DNA from 3 places in the Sinorhizobium arboris LMG 14919 genome. Region 2 is predicted to be linked to each of the others. Evidence: riboswitches for the same ligand, from Rfam matches in the RefSeq annotation. Region 2 holds a riboswitch; each other region holds the start of a gene.
What was found. Region 2 has a riboswitch for cobalamin ahead of SINAR_RS0114050 (aromatic ring-hydroxylating oxygenase subunit alpha). Riboswitches for the same ligand answer to the same signal wherever they lie in the genome.

Region 1 (3,236 bases), 1.1 Mb from region 2:
ACACTCAAGGCGCAGCGCCGGCATCTGATCGGCGACGGTGGCGAGGACATTCGCCGGCGCATTCTCGCTGCCATGGAACTCAACGGCTGCTCAGGAGCGCCGCCGGAGAATCGGGAGGCCCGTGCCACCGAGCGTCAATTTGCGAACGCCGCCGCCGGCGCGACTGAGGTCCACCGTAACATCCTGCGGGACCTGCCGCCGGACAGCGATGCCTATCCGCTTCTGCTCGACGCCCCCGGGACCGATCTTCCGCTCATGGGGCAAGATTTCGCCGGCAGCCTCAGGACCATATGCGTAAGAACGTGCGACGGTGCCTTCTTTCCCATCTCCTCGCATGCCACGCCGGCAGACTTCGGCCGCGACGCCGAGCTCTGCCGCGCGCGTTGCCCCGGAGCGGAGACGGAGCTCTATTACCATGTGCTCGCAACGGAAGAGGCCGACCAGATGGTTTCGGCGTCGACCGGACGGCCTTACGCCGAACTCCCAGCGGCCTTCGCCTACAGGGCGCGTGGCGTCGGGGCTCCAGGCATATGCGGCTGCGGAATTCCGGACCTCGCAACGGATACCAACGAGCAGAAGGCAAGCCCGGCCGGCAAGCTCACGGTCGTCAGCCCGTCCGTCATAACGATCGGCAGTGAAAAGAAGACGCCGCCCAAACCGATCGAAGAGCGACCCTACGACCCGGCCAACAGCAAGGTCCGCGTCGTCGGTCCGACGTTCCTTCCGCAGGAGGAGAGCGCGATCGACCTCAAGCATCCGCTTGGGCCGCGATACCAGCCGCTGCAGGACAATTGAAGCGCGCAGCTGCGAGCGCGCTGCAAGAACGGCGCGCATCTTCTTGAATCAATACATGCTTCTAACGGACCCCCCAACCTTCCTCGAAGACGAGATCTTCGAGCGGCAGCCGCTGCCGCCAACCCTTGGCGGCGAGCTCCGGCTCCCGATACAGCTTGTCGACAAAGCCGAGGCATAGCCAGGCAACGATTTCGATATGCCGGGGGATGCCGAGGATGGCCTTGATCTCGCTCTCGTGGAAAATGCTGACCCAACCGACGCCCACGCCCTCCGCCCGCGCGGCGAGCCACAGGTTCTGCACGGCGCAAACGGTAGAATATACGTCCATCTGCGGGTTATGGGTGCGGCCCAGGACGACCGCTCCGCCGCGCGTCCGGTCGCAGGTCACGCAAATGCTGAGCGGTGCCTTGCGAATGCCTTCGAGTTTCAGCGAGCGATATTTCGCCTGCCTTTCGCCGGAAAACATCTCTGCGGCCTCATCATTGGCGCGCTGAAATGCCCGCCAGACTTTCTCCCGCGTCGCGTCCTGCCGCACGAGCACGAAGTTCCAGGGTTGCATGAAACCGACGGACGGCGCCTGATGCGCCGCACCGAGCAGCCGGGCGACCAACTCCTCGGGCAGCGGCTCGGGCAGAAATTCGTCGCGTACATCCCGGCGCGTCTCGATGGCGCGATAGACGGCGGCGCGCTCGTCCGACGAAAAGGCTCCGGCGGCCGCAAGGCAGCCGTTCTGTTCAGGCAGCATCGTTCGATCCCCAACAATGCGGCAACCTCCCGCCGTCCGCGCGGGGCCGGTCTATCTCGCCAGGCCGGTCTTCTGACTTCGGATCATCCGTTCGCACCGCCTTCCCGAACAAGTTCAATATTCAGTGGCAAAGCTCTGAAAAGATTCAGACCTTGATTTGGCGAGAACGTCCCCGTCACAGCGTTGGGCACGTGCCGGAACTGCACCGGCTTCCCGATTCTCCCGCATTTTCGCGGGCACCTGGCGGGTGCATATGGCCATAGGCGCCGGCGAAACGCAAGCCGGCAAGGTGGCCAACTCAGAGCGGTTCCTCCGGATGAGGCGACGCGTCGTAGGCGCCCCAGATCGACTGATCGAAGCAGATGACGGAACCGGTCATAAGGCCGGATTCTGCTGACGAAAGATAGGCGCAGGCGCGCGCGACCTCCGCCGGGTCGACGAGCCTGCCGAAGGGCTGGCTGGCTGCCGCCTTTTCCAGCCAGTTCGCCGGGGCATCGTGATATTCGCGCTGGATCCGGTCCTCGCCTTCCGAGGCCATCCAGCCGATGTTCAGGCCGTTCACGCGGATGCGGTTGCGCAGAACGGCATAGGCAGTGTTCTTGGTCAGCGTCTCCAGCGCCCCCTTCGACGCACAATAGGCGGCGATGAATGGCTGACCTGCCTTCGCCGACATCGAGCCGATATTGACGATCGTGCCTTCCCTTTTCTCTCGCCGCATCACTTTCACCACCTCCTGCATAAGGAAGAATGGCGCGCGCACATTGACCGCGAACATCCGGTCGAAGAGCTCCGGGCTGGTATCGAGGATCGTGCCCCGGTCCGTGATCGCTGCGGCGTTGACCAGCGCATCGACCCGCCCGAAGGCGCGGTCACAAGCCGCTACCACGGCACGGGCATCCTCCACCCGCTCGAGATCCGCCGGTACGTAGACGACCTTCGAACCGGTCGCCGCGGCGATCTCGGCAGCCTTCGCCTCGCCTTTCGCCGCGTTGCGCCCGCAAATGACGACGCCGGCGGCGCCACGCTCCGCGAAGAGTGCGGCAATCGTGGCACCGAGCCCCTGCGTGCCCCCTGTCACGATGGCGATCTTCCCGTCCAGTCCGGCTTGGTCCGTGCTCATCCTGTTCCTCCCTTTGAAATGTTAATGGCCGTGCATTGAGCCAAGGTGGTTTAGCTTAGCTTTTTCGCCGCCTGATCAGCCAGCGCCTCGGCAAACGCTTCAGCACTCCATTCGCCGGCGAGCGCTTCGTGCATCAGCTGTGCCTGCGTCCTGGGCGCCAGACCGCCAACCGGGGGATCACGATCGAGATTGGTCGGGAACGAATAACCTTCGGCGCACGCGGCAACTGCATTGGCAATTTCGTCCTGCGTGAGCTTGCCGTCGGCCGCAAGGACTTTCAGAGCCGGGAAGAGCACGACGCACATGTGTTCGCGATCCACCGTTTCCATCGCCCGGCCGAAGGCGGAGGATACCTGCAGAAGATTGGCCACACGCCTGATCCCGGCAGACCGGTTGCTGCCCGCTGCGTGAAAAAGCGCCGGGTTGAAGAACACGACATCGCCCTTCTCCAGCGGCAACTGCACGTGGTTCTGTTCGAAATAGGCACTGAACTCCGGCCGTTTCAAAGCGAGATATCCGGGCAGATAGGTCTGGCTATAGGGGAGGAACAGAGTTGGCCCGCTTTCGATCGGCATG
Region 2 (3,236 bases):
GGATCCCCGTCCGAAAGAACGGCGCAGGCTTTCTCGATTGCCCGCTCCGGTTCGATGCGCGTGTCTATGACTTCGGCCATGGCGGTGTCCGGTCCTTTCCGTCGCCTTCCTTAAAGGAGCTGTCGGAAAAACAGAACGATTTTCTTCGTCAAAGCCCGCGAATGATCCGGCGAAGGGCTTCGTCGCGTGCGCCGAGCATCAGCACGTTCTTGAGGGCCACCTTCGGATCCTGCGTCCGGAAGATCAGCCCGTTGCCGCGGACATTCCGGTTGACGACGATCCGCGCCTCGCCGGCATCGGGTTCGGTCGCAACGGCGAAGTACATGCGCGAGTAGCCCGGCCGGATACGGTCGAAAAAATGGTCCTCGTGCCCGAGGTCGCAGAAGAAGTTCGCGAAGTAGAAGGACCAGGTGATCTCGTGCAACTCGGCGAGGCGGGTACTTGCGGCGGTCACATGGCAATAGCCGAGATGCGGGCTGTCGGCGAGCGTCCGGTGAAAGACCATCTTCGGGAACCGGATCGAAGTGTGAAATCCGTTGATCCGCCGGTGGGTCGTCTCGCCCGCTGTCGCCAGTTTCCGCCCCGTCTGCTGCGCGACCTCGGCATAGCTCAGGTACTGGCGCTCGCTCGGCATCCAACAGCGTCTGTCGATTCTGCCGGTTCGCAGGAACTCGGTATGGGCGGTGGGTTTCGGCGTTGCGGCCGGTGCCTCTTCGGAGGCTTCGTAATATCGGAACTTTGCCATGGGCGTCTTCGCGCCATCCTGTCCGCAAGCGGGTCGATAGCGGCCAAGGTTAGGCCATTACGGTTAACGAAGCATTCCCGGTCGCGCAGGACGGGGTCGATCGGATCCTGCGCCAATGGGCAGTGTCGCAAAACGGCAAATCGCCTTCGCGTCGTGAACGACGCTGCCCAAAAAAGGGCCGGCAGCATCGAGATTCATCTACCCTATTGTTTGTTATGGATAATATTGCCCTCTTGGTCGCCGAATGCTTCATTTTCTGCCTGTCGTCTTTCTGGAATCGGATGTCGCCAATTGGCAGTTGCCCGACCCGCTCGCAAGCTTAGATGAGGACACTCAAGGTGCCACCTCGAAGAGAGGGCGGAGAATTGGGAAGCCGGTCAAATCCCGGCGCTGCCCCCGCAACGGTGGTGGAGCGAACAGCCACGGCAGAAGGCCACTGGACATCGCGTCCGGGAAGGCGCCGGGCGGGTCCCCCGTGGACAGCTCCAGAGCCCGGAAACCAGCCTTGGAGCACAAATCGAGCAGCTGGTTGCGGCGGGCAGCCGGATCGGAGCCATATGCGTTGCGGGTCCATGCGACCGGCGCGGGTTCCTGTCCTGCCTCTCCGGAGCGGCGGAAAACGAGGACAAGGGCATGGAAATTCAGACCGAAATGCTGCGCAAGCTGAAGACGCGTCGCGAAGGCTATAGCCTGGATCGCGCCTTCTATGTCGATCCCGACTATTACCGTCAGGACCTGGAGCAAATCTGGTACAAGGATTGGCTGTTCATCGGCCATGATTGCGAAGTCCCGCGGCCGGGCAACTACTTCACGGTGCAAATCGGCGAATATCCGGTGGTCATTGTGCGCGACCGGCAAGGCGCGGTCCGGGCTCTCCACAATTCGTGCCGGCATCGGGGCTCGCGCGTCTGCACGCAGTCCAAGGGCTCGTCGGCCAAGCTTGTGTGTCCCTACCATCAGTGGACCTACGAGCTCGACGGCCGGCTGCTCTTCGCGCGGCAGATGCCCGAGGGCTTCGACCCGGCGGAGCACAGTCTGAAGCCCATCCATTGCGAGACCGTCGGCGGTTATATCTTCATCAGCCTTGCCGATCACCCGATGGACTTCCAGCCGTTCCGCGAGACGGTCGCCGGCTATCTCGCGCCGCACCGCCTCGGAGAGACAAAGGTCGCCTTCGAGAGCACCATCGTCGAGAAGGGCAATTGGAAGCTCGTCTGGGAGAACAATCGCGAGTGCTATCATTGCGCTGCCAATCATCCGGAACTCTGCCGCACCTATCCGGAGGCGCCGACCGTGACCGGGGTCCAGGGGGCGATGGACGATCCGGAAATCGGCGCCCATTGGCAGAAGTGCGAGGCTGCCGGTCTTCCGAGCGCCTTCCGGATCGCGCCCACCGGCCAGTTCCGCATGACGAGGATGCCGCTGATCAACGGCGCCGAGAGCTACACGATGTCCGGCCAGAAGGCCGTGAGCAAACAGCTTTCTACCGGAGTGAGCGCCGATGGCATCGGCACGCTGCTGCTCTTCCATTATCCGACGACCTGGAACCACATCCTTGGCGACCACGCGATCACCTTCCGTGTGCTTCCGCTCGGGCCGGAACTGACGCAGGTTACGACCAAGTGGCTGGTCAACAAGGATGCGGTGGAGGGCGTGGACTATCGGATCGACGAACTGACGCATGTCTGGACGGAGACCAACGACCAGGACCGGCAGATCGTCGAGGAGAACGCTTTCGGTATCCGCTCGCCGGCCTATGAGCCCGGTCCCTATTCCGCCGAACACGAGGGCGGCGTCATGCAGTTCGTCGAGTGGTATTCGAGCTTCATGCTGGACCGTCTCCAGGACGGAGCCACGTATCTCTCGCGGGTGGCATGATCATGGAGATGCCTCGTTCCTTCCACCATTTCGACGAGCTCGATCCCTGGAGAGACCGCCAGCACCTGCTGGAGTGCATTGCGGCGGTCACGGAGACCGCCGACGTGATGACCTTCACGTTCCGCTCCGACAAGCCGGCCTGGTTTCGCTACCTGCCCGGGCAGTTCGTGACGCTCGAACTGCCCGTTGCAGATGAGCCGGTGATGCGTACCTACACGCTGTCCTCTTCGCCGTCGCGGCCGCTCTCCGTGGCGGTTACCGTGAAGGCGCAGCCCGGCAGCATCGGCACGCGCTGGATGTTCGACAATCTGAAGCCCGGCATGGTGGTGAAGGCGCTGGGGCCGCTCGGCGACTTCAGCTTCGTTCGCCATCCCGGGGAAAAATATCTTTTCATTTCGGCGGGTTCGGGCATCACGCCGATGATGTCGATGACGCGCTGGATGGCCGACTGCGCGCCGGAGATGGATGTCACCTTCATTTCCTGCGCCCGCCGCCCCGACGATCTTCTGTTCAAGGCGGAGCTCGAAGTTCTCGCCCGCCAGATGCCGCGGCTCAATCTCGGCTTCCTGGTGGAGGGACACGAGGCGCGGCACGGCTGGCATGGTTTGCGCGG
Region 3 (3,236 bases), on a different contig from region 2:
GTTGCCCAGCAGCCAGAACATGATGCCGCGCGCCTGTTCGGCCGTCGCCGCCTTGGTGACGATGAAGGAGGTCAGGGCGTTGAAAAGCTGCGACCCCGCCACACCCGCAAGAATGATCGCCGAGGTGCCGCGGCCGGCCTTCACCGCGAGCAGGCTGACCAGGATGAAAGCGACCAGCGCGCCGATGAAGGCGCCCAGCGGCAGCGTCAGCAGGCCGGCGCCCGCACCGAGGATGGCGACGCTGACCGCGCCTGTCGAGGCTCCCGCGGAGATGCCGAGAATGTAGGGATCGGCCAGCGGATTGCGCAATAAAGATTGCAGGACGGCGCCGGAGAGCGCGAGCGCCGCCCCGCAGGAAGCGGCCACGACTGCCCGGCTCAGCCGGTAGCTCCAGATGATGCCCTCGTCGATCCGCTCCAGAGGATAGCCGGCATTCCACAGCCGGTTCGCGACCGTCTGCGCAACGGTCTTGAAGGGGATCGCCGTTTCGCCGATCGCAGCGCCCATCCAGAGCGCCGCAATCAGAATGACGAGCGCGGCAAGAGCCGCACCCAAGCGCCCGGTTCCCCTGCGCCCGGCCAAGGTCAGCATGCGGCTCACTTGCCCAACCCACCCTTGGAGGCGAGTCCGGCCTTGGCGATGGCATCCGCCAGCGCCTCTATGCCTTCGATCGTGCGGATCGTCGGGTTCATTGCCTGCGCATCCATGCCGAACACGTAGCCTTTGGCGACCGCCGGCATGAGTCTCGCCACGGGATCTGCCTCCAGGAATTCGAGCTTGGCTTCCAGGCTGTCGAGGGGGTAGCGGCGGCGTTCCATGGAGCCGGCAACGATCATCGTCGGTTGGGCCTTGGCGATGGTTTCCCAGCCGACCGTCGGCCACTCGTCTTCGGTCTTGATTATGTTTTCTATCCCGAGTGCAGCCATGATGTAGCCGGGTGCGCCATTCCTGCCGGCGACATAAGGGTCGGCATCGGCGGCGCTGGAAAACCAGAAGACCGCCGAGAGCCCGCCTCCGGCCGAAGCGACCTTGGCGCGCGCCGCCTCCTCGCGCCGCTTGAGCCCGGCGACGACCTCCTCGCCCTTTTCCTGGACGTTGTAGATTTGCGCCAGTTCGCGAATTTCCCGATAGACGAGGTCCATCGTGAAGACCTGCCGGCGCACGCCGTCGCTCGCTGCCGAATTCTCCTTTCCGGCGCAATCGGACGGAGACGTATAGACCGGAATACCGAGCTCCTCGAACTGCTCGGGCCTCGCGACCACGCCTTCCGGGCCGACCTGCCACTGGAACTGAACCGCCACCATGTCCGGCTTCTTGGCGAGCACGCTTTCGAAGCTCGGATCGTTGTCGGCCAGGCGTTCGACCTTGGTATTAACCTCCTCGAAGCCTTCAAGAACCGGGCCGACCCAAAGGGCGGTGCCGACGACCCTGTCCCCAAGGCCTAGCAGATAGAGGATCTCGGTGCTGCTCTGGCCGATCGAGACGGTGCGCATGGGCATCTTTTCGAAGGTGACCTGCCGCCCGCAATTCTCGAGTGTCAGCGGATAGGTCGTCTCGGCAGCGGCGGCAGGATGGCCGAGAGCCGTTGCGTCTGCGGAAATGGTAATGAGAGCCGCAATGAGCGGTCGTTTCAGAAAGGTGTTCATGAATCTTCCCCGAATGTGGTTGAAGGCCGCTATGCGGCTGTGGTGGTCAGGCGGCCGATCGGATTCGATCAGACGAATGGTGGCTGAGCCTCGGGGAAACTGATGAAGGGCTGCGCTGCAAGGCGCGGAATGTGGTCATGGCTTGCTCCTGCTCCGGGCATCCCCGCCCGTGACGTTGGATCGATGTTGACGGCAGGTCTCCTGGCTCACGGACAGAGGTCGCTCATCTGCCTTCCCGCGCTTCACACGCAGTGGCTGGCGCCTTGGCGCCACGAGGATGAACGACGATCCGCTTACAGTTGCGGGGGCAGCCACGGTTTTGGTCCCTTTTGGGTCGTCCGCACCGTGTTCCCTATTAATCCCCTCCACCTCACGGGTAGGGGAACCGTCAGTCCCAGTTAATGTGGAACGCAGCCGCCGGTCAAGGTGGAAGGCGACGGTTGTGCCCGCACACGTGATCCGGCCCATGCTGTCAATGTCCGATCACGGACTTGTCCAGTATGTTATATCATTACACGAGTCAACAGTGGATGCTCTGCATTGCAGCAGCACGCCTGCAAGGTACGCAGGTTCGCAGCACAGTCCCTGCCCCCCCGGCGGCAGAGATCACCATTCGAGCCCTGCACCCCAAAAAGCGGATCCACCTGCCCGCCATCAGGACTGTCAGGAGAATGACCGTCCCGCCTTCGACGAACTCTATCCTCCCGCCGAGATCGGCCGCCTGTCGGCCGTGACCGCCGCGCGCCTTCCCGTCAATGTGAACGGCACCATCATCCGGCAGGTCTGAGAAGCCGCCGATAGAAGCCCGTCAAGGAGCCGAGCGCTTCTCGGCAGACGTCCGCAGTCCATAGCGGGCAATCTTCTCGTTCAGCGTACGATGGGGAATCCCGAGGCTTATGGCGGCCTTCGCCGTACCGCCTTCGTGTCGCTCCAGGGCTTCGCGGATCAGATGGGCCTCGTAGGCCGCGAGTCGATCCGGCAGTGCGGCATCGGCAGACGCCGGGGCCTCCTCGGAATGATTCGCCGGTTCATCGAGGCCCAGCGCGAACCGTTCCGCCCGCGCCTTGAGTTCGCGGACATTGCCGCGCCATGCCTCCTCGCGCAATTGCGCCACGAGACCGGCCGGTACCTGCCGCTCGGCGCGGCCGTAGCGATGTGCGGCAAGCGAGGCGAAATGTCCGAATAGCAGGCCTATGTCCTCCCTACGCTGCCTGAGAGGCGGAATGCGTATGTCCACGGTCGCGAGCCGGTAGAAAAGGTCCTCGCGGAACCGCCCGGCGGCGATCTCGCCGGAGAGGTCGCTCTTGGCGGCGGCGAGGATACGGACATCCACCGGCCGCGGGCCGTTTTCCCCGAGCCGCTCGATCACCCTTTCCTGAAGAACGCGAAGGATTTTCGCCTGCAGGCTCAGTGGCATGGATTCGATCTCGTCGAGGAAGACCGTCCCGCCCGCAGCATGCTCGAACTTGCCCTGCCTGTCCGACAGCGCTCCGGTGAAGGCACCCTTCACATGGCCGAAAACCTCGCTCTCGAAGATGCTCTCGGGCAGCGCAGCGCAATTGATCGCCACGAAAGGACCGGCCGATCGCC

Region 1: it holds a riboswitch for cobalamin, as region 2 does, so the genes downstream of both, bluB (5,6-dimethylbenzimidazole synthase) here and SINAR_RS0114050 (aromatic ring-hydroxylating oxygenase subunit alpha) in region 2, are expected to answer to the same signal.
Region 3: it holds a riboswitch for cobalamin, as region 2 does, so the genes downstream of both, SINAR_RS0105845 (ABC transporter substrate-binding protein) here and SINAR_RS0114050 (aromatic ring-hydroxylating oxygenase subunit alpha) in region 2, are expected to answer to the same signal.

The regions. Positions count from the first base shown of each region.
Region 1 is NZ_ATYB01000014.1:1,711,971-1,715,206, forward strand. Features, by position in the region: gene SINAR_RS0119540 (DUF2865 domain-containing protein) at 1-795, shown strand, start outside; gene bluB (5,6-dimethylbenzimidazole synthase) at 857-1,540, opposite strand; cobalamin riboswitch at 1,586-1,799, opposite strand; gene SINAR_RS0119550 (SDR family oxidoreductase) at 1,839-2,660, opposite strand; gene SINAR_RS0119555 (phytanoyl-CoA dioxygenase family protein) at 2,711-3,236, opposite strand, start outside.
Region 2 is NZ_ATYB01000014.1:617,941-621,176, forward strand. Features, by position in the region: gene SINAR_RS0114040 (L-threonylcarbamoyladenylate synthase) at 1-80, opposite strand, end outside; gene SINAR_RS0114045 (DUF6656 family protein) at 149-745, opposite strand; cobalamin riboswitch at 1,065-1,267, shown strand; gene SINAR_RS0114050 (aromatic ring-hydroxylating oxygenase subunit alpha) at 1,379-2,623, shown strand; gene SINAR_RS0114055 (FAD-binding oxidoreductase) at 2,620-3,236, shown strand, end outside.
Region 3 is NZ_ATYB01000008.1:1,114,668-1,117,903, forward strand. Features, by position in the region: gene SINAR_RS0105840 (FecCD family ABC transporter permease) at 1-591, opposite strand, end outside; gene SINAR_RS0105845 (ABC transporter substrate-binding protein) at 597-1,646, opposite strand; cobalamin riboswitch at 1,821-2,051, opposite strand; gene SINAR_RS0105850 (sigma-54-dependent transcriptional regulator) at 2,455-3,236, opposite strand, start outside.